DNA from 2 places in the Azoarcus sp. KH32C genome. Region 1 is predicted to be linked to the other one. Evidence: predicted binding sites of a transcription regulator. Region 1 holds the regulator's gene; the other holds the start of a gene.
What was found. The regulator FNR, encoded in region 1, switches genes on or off when oxygen is low (the NO sensors DNR and NnrR bind a similar motif). The targets are predictions, from matches to a motif close to TTGANCTAGNTCAA.

Region 2: the regulator FNR is predicted to act here: its motif matches at 2,065-2,078, upstream of cobA (uroporphyrinogen-III C-methyltransferase).

The regions. Positions count from the first base shown of each region.
Region 1 is NC_020516.1:3,587,716-3,595,210, reverse strand. Features, by position in the region: gene AZKH_RS15885 (alpha/beta hydrolase) at 1-1,070, shown strand, start outside; gene AZKH_RS15880 (Crp/Fnr family transcriptional regulator) at 1,165-1,854, opposite strand; gene AZKH_RS15875 (NnrS family protein) at 1,960-3,189, shown strand; gene AZKH_RS15870 (SirB2 family protein) at 3,193-3,588, shown strand; gene fnr (fumarate/nitrate reduction transcriptional regulator Fnr) at 3,649-4,386, opposite strand; gene hemN (oxygen-independent coproporphyrinogen III oxidase) at 4,520-5,911, shown strand; gene AZKH_RS15855 (sulfite exporter TauE/SafE family protein) at 6,048-6,755, shown strand; gene AZKH_RS15850 (MerR family transcriptional regulator) at 6,756-7,211, opposite strand; gene AZKH_RS15845 (heavy metal translocating P-type ATPase) at 7,329-7,495, shown strand, end outside.
Region 2 is NC_020516.1:3,923,837-3,931,331, reverse strand. Features, by position in the region: gene AZKH_RS17575 (nitrite reductase) at 1-1,036, opposite strand, end outside; gene cobA (uroporphyrinogen-III C-methyltransferase) at 1,174-1,959, opposite strand; gene AZKH_RS17565 (cytochrome c) at 2,182-2,535, shown strand; gene AZKH_RS17560 (cytochrome D1 domain-containing protein) at 2,553-3,743, shown strand; gene AZKH_RS17555 (Lrp/AsnC family transcriptional regulator) at 3,745-4,800, shown strand; gene AZKH_RS17550 (Lrp/AsnC family transcriptional regulator) at 4,797-5,273, shown strand; gene AZKH_RS17545 (Lrp/AsnC family transcriptional regulator) at 5,270-5,776, shown strand; gene nirJ (heme d1 biosynthesis radical SAM protein NirJ) at 5,947-7,140, shown strand; gene AZKH_RS17535 (nitrite reductase) at 7,161-7,495, shown strand, end outside.

The DNA.
Region 1 (7,495 bases):
CGGCGAAGGTCCATGCCGAGCCCGTGGTGATCGTCACGCCGTGGATCAACAAGTTCTACATCCTCGATCTCGTGCCCAAGAAGAGCATGGTGCGCTTCCTGCTCGACCAGGGACTCGACGTCTTCATCACCAGCTGGAAAAACCCGGATGGGGCAATGCGGGACGTCACCTTCGACCGCTACCTGGAGGACGGCGTGCACGCGATCGTGGAAACCGCCCGTCGCTTGACCGGCGCGCGTCGTGTGCATGCTGCCGGCTACTGCATCGGCGGGACGGCTCTGGCGATGTACATGGCGTGGGCGAACCGGCGCTTCGGCCCCGAGGAGGTGCCAGTTGCCGACTGGACGCTCTTCACGACCCTTGTGGATTTCCACAAACCGGGCGACATCGAGGTGTTCATCGATGACGCTAGTGTTCGGTACCTGACCGAGGGCATGGCGCGTAAGGGCTACCTCGACGGCAAGGAGATGGCTTCTGCCTTCCGGCTCTTGCGCTCGAACAGCCTGATCTGGCATTACGTGGAGCACAGCTGGCTCTATGGCGAAGCCCCGCAGCCCTTCGACGTCCTTTACTGGAACATGGACACGACGCGCATGCCGTTTGCGATGCATGCGTGGTATTTGCGCGAACTCTATCTGAAGAACCGCCTCATCGAGCCGGGAGGACTGACGGTGGCGGGAGAACAGATTGATCTGTCGAAGATCACGCAGCCGCTGTACGCAGTGTCGGCGGAGGATGATCACATTGCGCCCTGGGTGCAGACCTTCCGCATCAATAACTTCGTGACCGGCCCGAAACGTTTCGTCCTGTCGAGCTCCGGACACATCCTCGGCATCGTCAATCCGCCGGTAAATCCCCCCAAAAGGACGTACTGGGTGGCCGACCCACATCGTTCCGATAAGGCGGAGGATTGGCGCAATCACGCCGAAGAACATGCCGGCAGCTGGTGGACCGACTGGATGGCATGGCTTAAGCCCCGCTGCGGCGAGCTTGTCGACGCGCGTCCTGCTGCATCAGCCGACTTCCCGGCTCTGGCCGCCGCTCCCGGCACATACGTCCTGGAACGTTGAGCGGGAAGGCCGTCTTCGCCGGTTGATACGAGTCAAGGCGTCTGCCTGAAGGTGTCGCGGACAATGATCCCGCACCTTCAGAACAGAGACGCTTCTACCCCTGATGGCGGGCGAGGCGGTTCGGGTCGTGCAGGGTGATGTGCTTGCCGTGTACCGTGATCAGGCCGGCGTTGTTCAGGTCGTGGAAGATCCGCGAAAGGGTCTCGGGCGTGAGATTGAGCCGTGAGGCGATGACCTGCTTGCTTGTGGGGAGCTCGATGTCGCGGCTGGTGTTGCCGCCCGCGGTTTCCGCCTGCTGCAGCAGGTAGCCGATCACGCGCTGCATGCTCGAGCGCAGGGAGTAGGTTTCGACGTCCTGGATCATGCCGTGGAGACGGATTGCCATGCCGGCCAGGAGCTTGCGGGCGAAGCCTACGTCCTGATCGATCAGTTCGGACACCACGGCCTGACCGATGTGAAGCAGGTGGGTTGGAGAAAGCGCTTCGGCGAAGACGGGGTAGGGACGGTTCAGAAACATCACCGCCTCGCCGAAGGTCTGCATCGGGCTGATGATCTCGACGACCTTTTCATTGCCCTGGGGGGATGACACGGCGAGCTTCATCTGTCCCGATACGACGAAGTAGAAGCCATGGACGGCATCGCCCCGTTGGAAAAGGACTTCGCCTTTTTCGAGGTGGCGCTCGCGAGTGTAGCGAGCGATGTGTGCAAGGTCTTCGTCGGAAAGCTGACCGAAGAACGAAATATGACGCAGCTGGGTTGGTATGTCGGTTGGGGGTGTGGACATTACGGACTCCGGCAGGAAACTCGGTGATTTTACCGTGTCGACGGCTTGCATGACTTTATGCGTGCAACGCGCCGTCGGCTAAATGGGCTTGAGGAGCAGGAAGGAATGCAGCGACGCAACGGCAACGAATCGGGAAGCGAGCGACATATTGTCTTCGCTGCGCCGCACCGCTCCATGTTCCTGTCCGGCGCGGTCATGCTGCTGACGGCCTTCACGCTTTGGACCGTCGAAATCGCGGCGCGTGCAGGACTGGCACCGTCGATGCCATGGACCCTTCCGCCCGTATGGATGCATGCGTTGCTGGTGACCTGTGGGATGTTCCCGCTTTTCATGTTCGGCTTCTTGCTGACGGCGATGCCACGTTGGCAGGCGTTCGACGAAATTCCGCAAGCTCGTTGGCTAGGCGCATGGCGTCTTCTTGCGGCGGGCTGGGTAATTGCCGCGATTGGAATGGTGGTGCCGGGACTGCTGACAGCGGGCCTCATACTGGTGCTGGCCGGGTGGATCGGCGTGCTATGGGTGTTGTGGCAGGTCGCCCATCACGGCGATCTGGAGGCTTTGCACGCGCGGGCGATCTGCTACGCAGTGACGGCGGGCGCGCTAGCGCCGCTGGCGTGGATGGGCGTCGCCATCGGGGCGGGTCCCATTGCGGCACGCGTGGCCATCAATGCAGCCGTCTGGTGGTGTCTGCTGCCGGTATTCTTCAGCGTGTGCCATCGCATGATTCCGTTCTTCTCGACAGGGCCGATCCCCGGATATCAGGTCGTGCGGCCGGTGTGGGCGCTCTGGCTCGTCGTCGGAGCGAGCGTCGTTCATGGTGGACTGTCGATGGCCGGGGCGTCTGCGTTCAGTTGGATCGTCGACTTGCCCGCGGCCGTCGCGTCGTTGTGGTTGTCCCGTCAATGGCGACTCCTGTCGGCGCTGAAGGTGCCTCTGCTCGCGATGCTCCACATCGGTTTCCTGTGGCTCGGCATTGCCTGGTCGTTGTTCGCCATCCAGTCGACGGCCGCGTTGGGCGGAGTGCAGATCCTGGGGCTGGCACCGCTTCATGCGTTGGGGGTCGGTTTCTTCGGTTCCGTATTGATGGGGATGGTGTCGCGCGTGACCTTGGGCCATTCCGGCCGGAAGCTGACCGCAGACCGGCTCACCTGGGGCCTCTTTCTGACGCTCGAGTTGGTGGCGGTAACGCGGGTGTTCGCTGAATTGGTGCCCGCAGGATGGGCGCCGTGGGCGATGCTGGTCTCCGTTCTCGGGTGGGTCGGCGTGTTCGGCTCATGGGCGGTCCGCTATGTGCCGATCTACCTGCGTCCGCGCGCCGACGGCCGTCCGGGGTGAGCGATGTATCTTGCCGTCAAGCACTTGCACATGTTCTGCGCCGCCCTGAGCGGCTGCGGCTTCCTGCTGCAGGGTGTGTGGATGATGCGTCGCAGCCCGTTGGCCAATCACAGGGTGACGCGTACTTTGCCGCACGTGATCGACACGGTGTTCCTCGGCAGCGCGATCGCGCTGGCGACGATGAGCGGGCAGTATCCCTTCCTTTCTCCCTGGGTGACCGCCAAGGTCTTTGGCCTGGTCGTCTACGTCCTGCTCGGGGCTGTCGCGTTGCGGCGCGGCGCGACGATGCGTATCCGTGTCGCAGCATTCGCTGCGGCCGTCGTGACCTTTCTGTGGATCGTGTCGGTTGCCGTTACCAAGAATCCGGTGGGCTATCTGGCGTTCGTCGCTGGTTCGTGATCCCGCTTTCGGGCGATTCCGGATGGCGAGCGACGGCAGGACGCACCTGCCCGAAAACGCTCAACTCCGGTGAGGATGCTGGATCAGCTTCTTCAGGCCGGCGCTGTCGAGGATGCGGATGTGCTTCTGCTGAACGGCAATCAGCCCTTCTTCCTGGAAGCGCGAGAACGCACGGGAAACGGTTTCCAGCTTGAGTCCGAGATAGGAGCCGATTTCCTCCCGGGTCATCCGCAGGTGGAATTCGGCCGCCGAAAAGCCCCGCGCCGTGAAGCGCTGCGACATGTTCAGCAGGAAGGCCGCAAGCCGTTCTTCGGCGCGCATCGATCCGAGCAGCGTCATGACGCCGTGATCGCGCACGATCTCCCGGCTCATTACCTTGTGGAACTGCAACTGCAGGCCTTCGACGACCCGCGAGAGTTCTTCCAGCTTGCTGTAGGCGATCACGCAGACTTCGCTGTCTTCCAGCGCCACGGCGTTGCACGAGTGCTGCTCGGTGCTGATACCATCCAATCCGATGATCTCGCCTGTCATCTGGAAGCCGGTGACCTGCTCGCGCCCGTCCTCGAGAAGCACGTCGGTCTTGAACGAACCCGTCCGGATCGCGTAGATCGCCTCGAACGGATCCCCTGCGCGATACAGGTGCTGCTGCCGCTTAATCTTGCGGCGCGCACCGACCAGTTCGTCGAGACGGTCGATTTCGTTTTCCGACATCCCGAACGGCAGGCACAACTCGACGAGGTTGCATTGCGAGCATGCCACCTTGAGACCGGCAACCGTAATCGGCACCGTCGCCTTCATTTGCACGATAATCTGGTTTCCTCTACAGAGATGCGGTGGATGCGGATAAGCTGTGAAATGCTAAGTTGATCCACGTCAACCACAAAAGTGCTGCTTTTTGAGATCGTACGAAATGCACTCTACCGACACAACCATGACCAGTCAGAAAGATCTAGTCTTCGATCAGCAGTTGATTCGTCGCTTCGACATCAACGGGCCGCGTTACACCTCCTATCCGACGGCCGACCGCTTCGTGGAAGCGTTCGACGCACGTGCCTTGCGCGACTGGCTGGCTCAGCGCGGGGTCGGAGGGGTCAGTAAGCCGCTTTCATTATACTTCCACATCCCCTTCTGTAACACGATCTGCTACTACTGCGCGTGCAACAAGATCATCACCAAGGATCACGCACGCTCGGCGAAGTACCTCAAGTACCTCGAGAAGGAAATGGATCTCGTGGCGGCTTCGCTCGGCGGCAGCCGGCAGGTCACCCAGCTGCACCTGGGCGGTGGTACCCCGACCTTCCTGTCGCACGACGAAATGCGCGAGCTGATGGAGTCGGTGCGCAAGCGTTTCACGCTGGTGCCGAACGGCGAGTACTCGATCGAGGTCGATCCGCGAAAGGTCGATTTCGAAACCGTGAAGCTGCTCGCTGACCTCGGCTTCAACCGCATGAGCGTCGGGGTGCAGGATTTCAACGAGGATGTGCAGGCTGCGGTCAACCGCATCCAGAGCTTCGATGAAACCAAGCTCGTTATCGATTCGGCGCGTGCCACCGGCTTCAAGTCCATCAGCATGGACCTGATCTACGGTCTGCCGCGCCAGAACATGATCAGCTTCAATCGCACGCTGGAACAGGTGCTGGAGCTGTCGCCGGACCGTATTTCGCTGTACAGCTATGCGCACCTGCCGGGCTTGTTCAAGCCGCAGCGCCGCATCGCGGTCGAGGACATGCCGACGTCCGACACCAAGCTTCAGATCCTCCAGTTGGCGATTCGCCGGCTGACCGAGGCGGGTTACGTCTATATCGGCATGGACCACTTCGCGAAGCCCGACGACGAGCTCACCGTCGCGCAACGCCAGGGGCGGTTGCACCGCAATTTCCAGGGCTATTCGACGCAGGCCGAGTGCGATCTGCTTGCCTTCGGCGTGTCGGCGATCGGCAAGATCGGGCCGGTGTACTCGCAGAACGTGAAGACGCTCGACGAGTACTACGACATACTCGATCGCGACGAACTGCCGGTGCTGCGCGGCATCGAGCTGACGGCGGACGACCTGCTGCGCCGCTCGATCATCCAGGCGCTGATGTGCCATTTCGAGCTGTCGATCGAGTCCTTCGAAATCGCCCACCTGATCAAGTTCGACGAGTATTTCGCCGAGGAGCTTCAGGATCTGCGTGCGATGGAAGAGGCCGGACTGCTCAAGGTCAGCGACAAGTGGATCAGCGTGCTGCCTCCGGGGCGCTTGCTGGTGCGCGGCATCGCGATGGTCTTTGACCGCTACCTGCGTGCCGACCGCGAGCGGGCTCGTTACTCCCGCGTGATCTGACTTTGTCTGCTGCCCTGGTTCGGGTGGCTGCGTGCCAGGCGTGAAGGTGTTAAAGTGCGGGCGTTTTTCAACGCCCGCATTGCTTTTGCCGCCGCGGCCTCACGCTCCCGGCAGTCATCGAGTCGTGTAATTTCGCATGCCTGAAACCGGCTACGTCGCAGCTTTTCTGATCGGCCTCCTCGGAGGGACGCACTGCGTAAGCATGTGCGGCGGCATTGTCGGGGCGCTCACCGTGAATCTTCCGGGGCGTGGCCGAGCTCAATGGCCGATTCATCTCGCGTACAACGTCGGTCGTGTCGTGACTTACACGGTGCTCGGCGGATTGTTGGGAGCGCTGGGAACGGTCGGCTTGTTGTTCAATAACTTCCTGCCGGTGCAGTTGGGCCTCTATGTGCTCGCGAACCTGATGCTCGTTGCGCTGGGCCTGTATCTGACTGGTTTTACGCGGCTGCTGACCCCGATTGAGCGCGCTGGAATGCATCTGTGGCGCCATGTCCAGCCTTTTACGGCACGCTTCCTTCCCGCACGCTCGGTGCGCCAGGCTCTGCCCTTGGGCTTGCTGTGGGGCCTCCTTCCCTGCGGTCTCGTGTACAGCGCGCTGACGACTGCGTTGGTGACCGGGTCTGCGGGCCGCGGCGCTGGACTGATGCTGGCCTTCGGTCTGGGTACGTTACCGAATCTGATGTTGGCGGGGATGTTGTTCAAGCGTTTCCGCGACGTCACGCGCAACGGCAGGGTGCGCCTCGCGGCGGGTCTGCTCGTCCTCGGGTTTGGCGTTTTCGGGCTCTTCAACGCCCCGACGCTGGGTGGCGCCCTGTGGCGCGGCGTGGTCTGCGAGGTGTGATCAGCGGTGCGTCTTGCGGCTCGCGCGTTTGGCCGCAGCTTGCGCAGGTTGTAACGGGGGCTGGGGTGTCGCAAGGGCATGCAGGATCGGGCAGGGCGTTTCTGCATCCGAGTGTTCGCAGCATCTGACGAGGCTCTCGAGCGCAGTCCGGATTTCTTCCAGCTGGCGGACGCGCGATTCGATGTCGGCAATCTTCGCCTTCGCGAACACGCGCGCGTTTTCGCGGTCCGTCATTTCGTCGAGATCCAGCAATTCGGAGATTTCGTCGAGGCTGAAGCCGAGCGCCTGTGCGCGCCGGATGAAGTGCAGGCGCGCCAACTCGTCGCCGCCGTAGGTCCGAAACGCTCCCTTGCGCGACTGCGGTTCCGGTAGCAGACCTCGGCGCTGGTAATAGCGGACCGTTTCGACGCCGACTCCAGCGGCGCGCGCCAAGGCACCGATCGTCAGATTGTTCATGGCGGGGCTTGACTCCGTACTTTGGTACGGGGTTTAGACTGCCATCAATCTGGGCGCCGGGCAATGCCGATAAGGTCGGTTGTCGGTGCGACAATGAACTCAGTCTGTGAGCCGATCATGAACAGTCCCGTACCGAAACTGAGTCATCCCGCGATCGAACTGCCGATTTCAGGAATGACTTGTGCCGCGTGTGCGGCCCGCATCGAAAAGGTCGTCAATCGCCTGCCGGGCGTCAGCGCGAACGTGAACTTCGCCGCGGAGAAGGCGCGGGTCGTGTTCGATGG
Region 2 (7,495 bases), 340 kb from region 1:
TCTTGATGTCGGAGTAATCGACCATCAGCGTCTTGCCGGTTTCCTTGACGTTGACGAGGAACTCGGGCCTGAAGTGGGAAGCGACGATGGAGGCGACGCGCGGTTCGGGGTGGTATTCCTGCGTGTCGACGGTCATGCCGCGGGTCGAGACAATCTTCAGCGGCTCGAGCGTATCGCCGTTCATGAGCACGAACTGCGGCGGCCAGTAGGCGCCAGCGATCGCGAGCTTGTCCTCGAAACCCTTGAACTTCGACGTGTCGACCGAGCGCGCTTCGAGGCCGATGCGGATCTCGGCGACGTTGTCCGGCTTCTCCATCCACAGGTCGACCATATTGACGCGCGCGTCACGCCCGATCACGAACAGGTAGCGGCCGGAGGCGGAAATGCGGGAGATATGCACCGCATAGCCGGTCTTGATGATGTTGATGATCTTCTTGGTGTCGCCGTCGATCAGCGCGATCTCGCCGCTGTCGCGCAGCGTGGTCGAGAAGATGTTCGCGATGTTGTAGTTGTTCATCTTCTTCGTCGGGCGCTGCTCCGGCGGAATGATGACCTTCCACGTCGACTTCATGTCCGCCATGTTGAACTCGGGCGGTTGCGGAGGCGTCTGCTGGACGTAGCGGGCCATCAGGTCGACTTCGTCGTCGCTCAATTCGCCGGAGGTGCCCCAGTTCGGCATGCCGGCGGGCGAGCCGTACTTGATGAACACCTTCAGGTATTCCGAGCCACGGGACAGGGTGATGTCCGGCGTCAGCGGCTTGCCGGTCGCGCCCTTGCGCAGCACGCCGTGGCAGCCGGCGCAGCGCTGGAAGTAGATGTTCCGCGCCTTGTCGAACTCGGCCTTGCTCATCTTGGGTGCGTCGGGGTTGCTGTCCTTATACAGATCGACATCCGCGAGGGGCGAACCGCCGGCCTGATATTTCGCTTCGGCTTCGTCCACGTGTTTTTTTGCGTCGTCGGCGAAGGCCTGCGAAATCGCCAACGGCAGGCTGGCAAGCAGCATCGCCCCGGACAGCCATTTCCCGTGCTTACTCATGGTTGAACTCCTTTCATGAAAAGTGTGCCGCGGACGCATTCCGCTGAATGCCAAGCGTGATCCTGATGAGGGTCGGAATCCTTAACCTTGATCAATTCATGGTTTTCCTCGCACCATTGATGCATACACAGACGGCATCAGCAAACGCATGTCGCTTCCGGCGCGGCGGCGGGCTGGGGACGGTAGAGAGATACGACGGAGCCGATCATGATGAGCGCCGGCGACCGGATGCGATCGCGCCGGACGGCGTCGGCCAGCTGGTCGAGGCGTTCGGCGAGGACGATTTGTTCTGGTGTCGTGCCGGCGTGGATCACTGCCGCCGGGGTGTCGCCGGGCAGGCCGTGAGCCACGAGTTCGCGGCAGATGATGTCCAGTGCACCGAGTCCCATGTAGATCACGACGGTCTGCTTGGCGCGGGCGAGGGCGGGCCAGTCGAGGTCGACGGTGCCATCCTTCAGGTGGCCGGTCGCGAAGACGACCGAGCGTGCATGCTCGCGGTGGGTGAGAGGGATCCCGGTACAGGCGGCAATGCCGCAGGCGGCGGTAATGCCGGGAACGACCTCGCAGGCGATACCGTGGGCGACAAGCGCCTCCATCTCCTCTCCGCCGCGGCCGAACATGAAGGGGTCGCCGCCCTTAAGGCGCACGACATCGTGGCCGCCGCTCGCCAGTTCGACCAACAGGTCGTTGATCTGGTCCTGCGGCAAGGCATGGTTGCCGGCCTCCTTGCCGGCGTAGATCATCCGGGCGGCCGGATTCACGAGCGCGACGACGTCGGCGCCGACCAGGTGGTCATAGACGACCACACGCGCCGTCGCAATCAGGCGCGCCGCTTTCATCGTCAGCAATTCCACATCGCCCGGGCCCGCGCCGACGAGGTAAACCTTCCCCGCAGGAGGGCGGGCGGTCGTTCGAGTGCTCATGGCTGGATCTCCGGTGATGCCGCAGGCATTGCTCCGCACGGCAAGGTTCGTCGGCAGGGATGAAGTTTTCCATCGCTACTTTATCCCTTCCTGCAGTGTGGGAAATTAACCGATATCAAGGAGCGCGGACGTATGCCGGCGGATACTGCACGGTGCGCCGACGGCTTGCTGACGGCATGACAGGGAATATGGGCCGAGGGTTCGTTCGGCGAGGGAGAGAACGTGTCGGATTGGGGATTACGCGCGACAGCGGCCTGTCTGGCACTGACGGCCTTGCAGGCGGGCGCGCAGTCGAATGCTCCCGATGGACACCGTCAGCGCGAGCTCGTGCATCTGGTGCGCCAGGACTGCGGGTCCTGCCACGGGCTGACATTGCAGGGAGGACTCGGCCCAGCGCTGACTCCGGCGGCGCTGCGCGAGCGGCCCCGCGAAGGGCTCGCTGCGACGATCGTCGGCGGCCGTCCCGGAACGCCGATGCCGCCGTTTCGCGGCATCGTCAGCGAGGGCGAGGCCGTGTGGATCGTCGAGCGACTGATCGAAGGTTTTCCGCCCGACTCGGGTTCGGTCGGACAATGAACAGGGTGAGGGAAGCAATGTTCCGCAAGCTAAAGACGGCCGTGCAGATCGCCTTGCCGGCCTTGCTGGTGGCGGCATGCTCGACCGCGCCTGCGCCCTCCGTTCGCGGCACCGGCGATCTTGGCGTCGTCATCGAGCGTGCGAGCGGTCAGATTCAGGTCGTCGAAACCTCGGGGCGCAGCCGCTTGGCGCAGGTGTCGGGTCTGGGCGACTTGTCGCACGCATCCGTGGTCTTCTCGCGCGATGGGCGCTACGCCTATGTGTTCGGCCGCGATGGCGGACTGACGAAGGTCGATCTGCTGACCGCGACGATCGCGCGCCGCGTGCTGCAGGCGGGCAATTCGATCGGCGGCGCGATCTCGCAGGACGGCCGCCTCGTCGTTGCGCAGAACTACGAACCCGGAGGCATCAAGGCTTTCGATGCGAAGACGCTGGAGCTCGTCGCCGACGTGCCGGCAAGCTACGGCGCGGATGGCAAGGCGTCGAAGGTCGTCGGCCTCGTCGACTTGCCGGGCAACCGTTTTGCCTATGCGCTCTTCGACGCCAACGAGATCCGCGTCACCGATCTGTCCGATCCCGCGCATCCGAAAACCGAGCGCTACCCGGCGGGCAAGCAGCCGTACGACGCGCTCGTGACGCCGGATGGGCGCTATTACATCGCCGGCCTCTTCGGCGAGGACGGGCTGTCGATGCTCGACCTGTGGCGGCCGGAGCAGGGCGTCCGCACGATCCTGCCGGGCTACGGCCGAGGCGAGCAGGCGTTGCCCGTCTACAAGATGCCGCACCTGCGCGGCTGGGCGGTTGCGGGCGGCCGTGCCTACCTGCCGGCGATCGGCCGCCACGAAGTGCTGGTCGTCGATCTCGCGACCTGGCAGGAAGTCGCCCGCATCCCGGTCAAGAGTCAGCCCGTGTTCGTGATGGCGCGTCCCGACGGGCGCGAGGTGTGGGTGAACTTCGCGTTCCCCGACAATGGCTGGATGCAAGTCATCGACACGCTGACGAACCGTCCGGTCGACACCTTCCAGCCCGGCCGCGCGATTCTGCATCTCGAATTCACGCCGCGCGGCGAGGCCGTATGGGTGTCGGCGCGCGACGACGACAAGGTGCTGATCTACGACACTCGTACACACCAGAAACTCGCCGAGTTGCCCGCGGCGAGCCCCAGCGGCATCTTCTTCACGAGCCGCGCCTTCCGCACCGGGTTCTAGGATGCCGTGCCATAGCACGCGGGTGATCGATCTGGCAGATCTGCAGGTTGCCGATGATGCGGCGGACAGCGGTACGTTTCGCCTGCTGAACGATTACCAGCGCGGCTTTCCGCTCGTCCCCGAACCCTTCGCGGCGATCGGCGAAGAATGCGGTCTCGGTGAAGGCGAGGTACTGGGAGCGTTGCAGGCATGGTGCGCATCGGGCGTCATCAGCCGGGTGGGGCCGGTCTTCGCGCCACGCCGTGTCGGCGCGAGTGCGCTCGCCGCATTGTCCGCGCCGAAGGGTTGGCTGCACGTCATCGCCGAGCGTGTCAGCGAATTCGCCGAGGTCAATCACAACTACCAACGCGAGCACGCCTTCGACTTGTGGTTCGTCGTTACGGCTGCGTCCGCCCAACGACTGCAGGAAGTCGTCGCGGCAATCGAATGCGACACCGGCTGTCAGGTCGTCGTGTTGCCGCTTGAGGAAGAGTTCCATATCGACCTGGGCTTCGATCTCGCCGGTACGCCGCGAGTGGCGTCTAGCGCGGTACCCGTGGTGCCGGTGCCGAACGAGGAGGCTGGCTGCGCACTTCCCGGCCTTGAACGCCGGTTGATGCACGCGCTGCAGGGCGGCCTGCCGCTCGTCGCTCGACCCTTCGAGGCGCTGGGGCGCACCGTCGAGCTCGGCGAAAGTATGACGATCGAACTGATCGAACGCTGGCTCTCCGACGGCATCGTCAAGCGTTTCGGTGTCATCGTCCGCCACCACGAATTAGGCTTTCGCGCGAACGCGATGTGCGTGTGGGATGTGCCGGACGAGGAGGTCGGTCGCATCGGCCGTCTCCTCGCCGCTGAGCCCGCAGTGACGCTCTGTTATCGCCGTCGGCGCGCGCTCCCGGACTGGCGCTACAACCTCTTTTGCATGATCCACGGCCGTACCCGCGAGGCGGTTCGGGCAACGCGCGACGAGCTCGCGAAGAGCCTGGACCTCGACCATTGGCCGCATGACGTGCTCTTCAGCACCCGCCGCTTCAAGCAGCAGGGCGCGTGCTATCTCAGGGAGGGCGATACATGAGCGAAATGACTTCACGCGGCTCGCACAGCCTCGACGATATCGACCGTGCCCTGATCAACGCGCTACAGGGCGATTTCCCGCTGGCCCGCCGCCCCTTCGCCGAAGTCGGTGCGCGTCTCGGCCTGGACGAGGGTGAGGTGCTCGCGCGGCTGCAACGCATGCTCGACGAGCGGGTGCTCACTCGCTTTGGCCCGATGTTCCAGATCGAACGCCTCGGCGGCGCCTTTTGTCTCGCTGCGATGCGCGTGCCGGAGGCGGACTTCGAACGCGTCGCGGCGAAGGTCAACGATTTCCCCGAAGTCGCGCACAACTACCGCCGCGAACACGCGCTCAACATGTGGTTCGTGCTCGCCACCGAGCGGCGCGAAGCCATCGCCGACTGCGCCGCATGCATCGAGACTGCAACCGGCCTTCCGGTCTTTTTGTTCCCGAAGGAACGCGAATACTTCGTCGAGATGAAGCTGAAAGCATGAACGACCTACCTGCCGACGACCTCGACCGCCGCATCATTGTCGCGACGCAAGCGGGCTTGCCGCTCGTCGTCGATCCCTGGGGCGCCGTCGCCGAACAGGTCGGCATCCCCGCCGACGAACTGTTCGCGAGAGTGCAAGGAATGCTGGACCGCGGACTCATCCGCCGTATCGGCGCGGTACCCAATCACTACGCCATCGGCTACACGGCCAACGGCATGACGGTCTGGGACGTCACGGACGAGGCCGTCGACGAGGTCGGCGAGTGGCTCGGCTCGCTCGACGCAGTCACGCACTGCTACCGCCGCCCGCGCCGCCTCCCCGAATGGTCCTACAACCTCTTCGCGATGCTGCACGGACATAGTCGCGACGCCGTCAGAGAACAACTCGACCATATCGCCGCCCAACTCGAAACTCGCTTCCCCGATGCCTGCCGCGCCCGCGACGTGCTGTTCTCGTCCTCCATCCTCAAAAAGACCGGTCTGAGAATCGGACCCACAGCATGAAGGGAGCAAACCCGCACGACGCAGCTCCCGCTCCGGGGTGTTTCATGCCGAGGCGTCCGCTCGCGCCAACGAGGCGTGGAACACCCCGGAGCGGGAGCGGGCAGTTTGACCCTCGTCATTTCTTCTTCCCAAGCATCCCGCTGTAATCGCCACCATCACGGAGGCAAACCATGTTCCGCATCTCCAGCTTCATCCGCGAACTCGACCAGCCGACCCCCGTCGCTCCGCGCCGCAATCCCCCGGGGCCGGTCGTCATCTGGAACCTGATCCGCCGCTGCAACCTCACCTGCAAACACTGCTACTCGATCTCCGCGGACACCGATTTCGCCGGCGAGCTGTCGACCGCCGAAGTCTTCCGCGTCATGGACGACCTCAAGGCCTTCCGTGTGCCGGTGCTGATCCTCTCCGGCGGCGAACCGCTGCTGCGCCCGGACATCTTCGACATCGGCCGACGCGCCAAGGACATGGGCTTCTACGTCGGCCTTTCCAGCAACGGCACGCTCATCGACGCCAGCAACATCGATGCGATCGCCGACGCCGGCTTCGACTACGTCGGCGTCAGCCTCGACGGAATCGGCGCCACGCACGACAAATTCCGCCGCCGCGAAGGCGCCTACGATGCCTCCCTCGCCGGCATCCGCCTATGCCTCGATCGCGGCCTCAAGGTCGGCGTGCGCTACACGATGACCGAGGACAACGCTCACGATCTCCCCGCGCTGCTGCGCCTGGTCGAAGACGAGGGCATCGACAAGTTCTACTTCTCGCACCTGAACTACGCCGGCCGCGGCAACAAGCATCGTGCCGACGACGCCCGCCACCAGACGACACGCGATGCGATGGATCTGCTCTTCGCCACCTGTCTCGATCTCCACCACCGCGGCGTCGAGAAGGACTTCGTCACCGGCAACAACGACGCCGACGGCATCTACCTGCTGCAGTGGGTCCAGCGGCACTTCCCCGAACGCGCCGAGCACATCCGCGCCAAACTCGTCCAGTGGGGCGGCAACGCCAGCGGTGTGAACGTCGCCAACATCGACAATCTCGGTGTCGTCCATCCCGACACGATGTGGTGGCATGTGCCGCTCGGCAATGTCCGCGAACGGCCGTTCTCCGCGATCTGGAGCGACGTCTCGAATCCATTGATGGCTGGCCTCAAGCGCCATCCTCGTGTGCTCACCGGCCGCTGCGGCGCCTGCCGCCATCTCGACATCTGCAACGGCAGCTCGCGGGTACGCGCGCAGCAGATCACCGGCGATCCCTGGGCCGAAGACCCCGGCTGCTATCTCAGCGACGACGAGATCGGCGTCCAGACGGCCGAACGCGTCGTCACCACCCCCTTCGTTCCACTGCGCCGTCACGCATGACCGCTCCAGCGAGGCCCGCCATGCGCATCCCGCTTCCCCGCGCGACCGTCGCCGTCCTGCTCGTTGCCTCTGCAATGCCGGCGCTCGCCGCAGACGCCCCCGTCGACATCCCCGCCCTCTACCAGCAACACTGCGCGGCCTGTCACGCCCCGGACCGCCTCGGCGCCACAGGCCCGGCCCTGTTGCCCGAAAATCTCGCGCGCCTGCGCAAGGACGAAGCCCTCGCGGTCGTCCGCGAGGGCCGGCCCGCGACCCAGATGCCTGCGTTCGGCGCGACGATCCCGGCGGACCAGATCGCCTCCCTCGTCTCCTGGATCTACACTCCCGTCGTCCCCGCACCGAGCTGGGCCGAAGC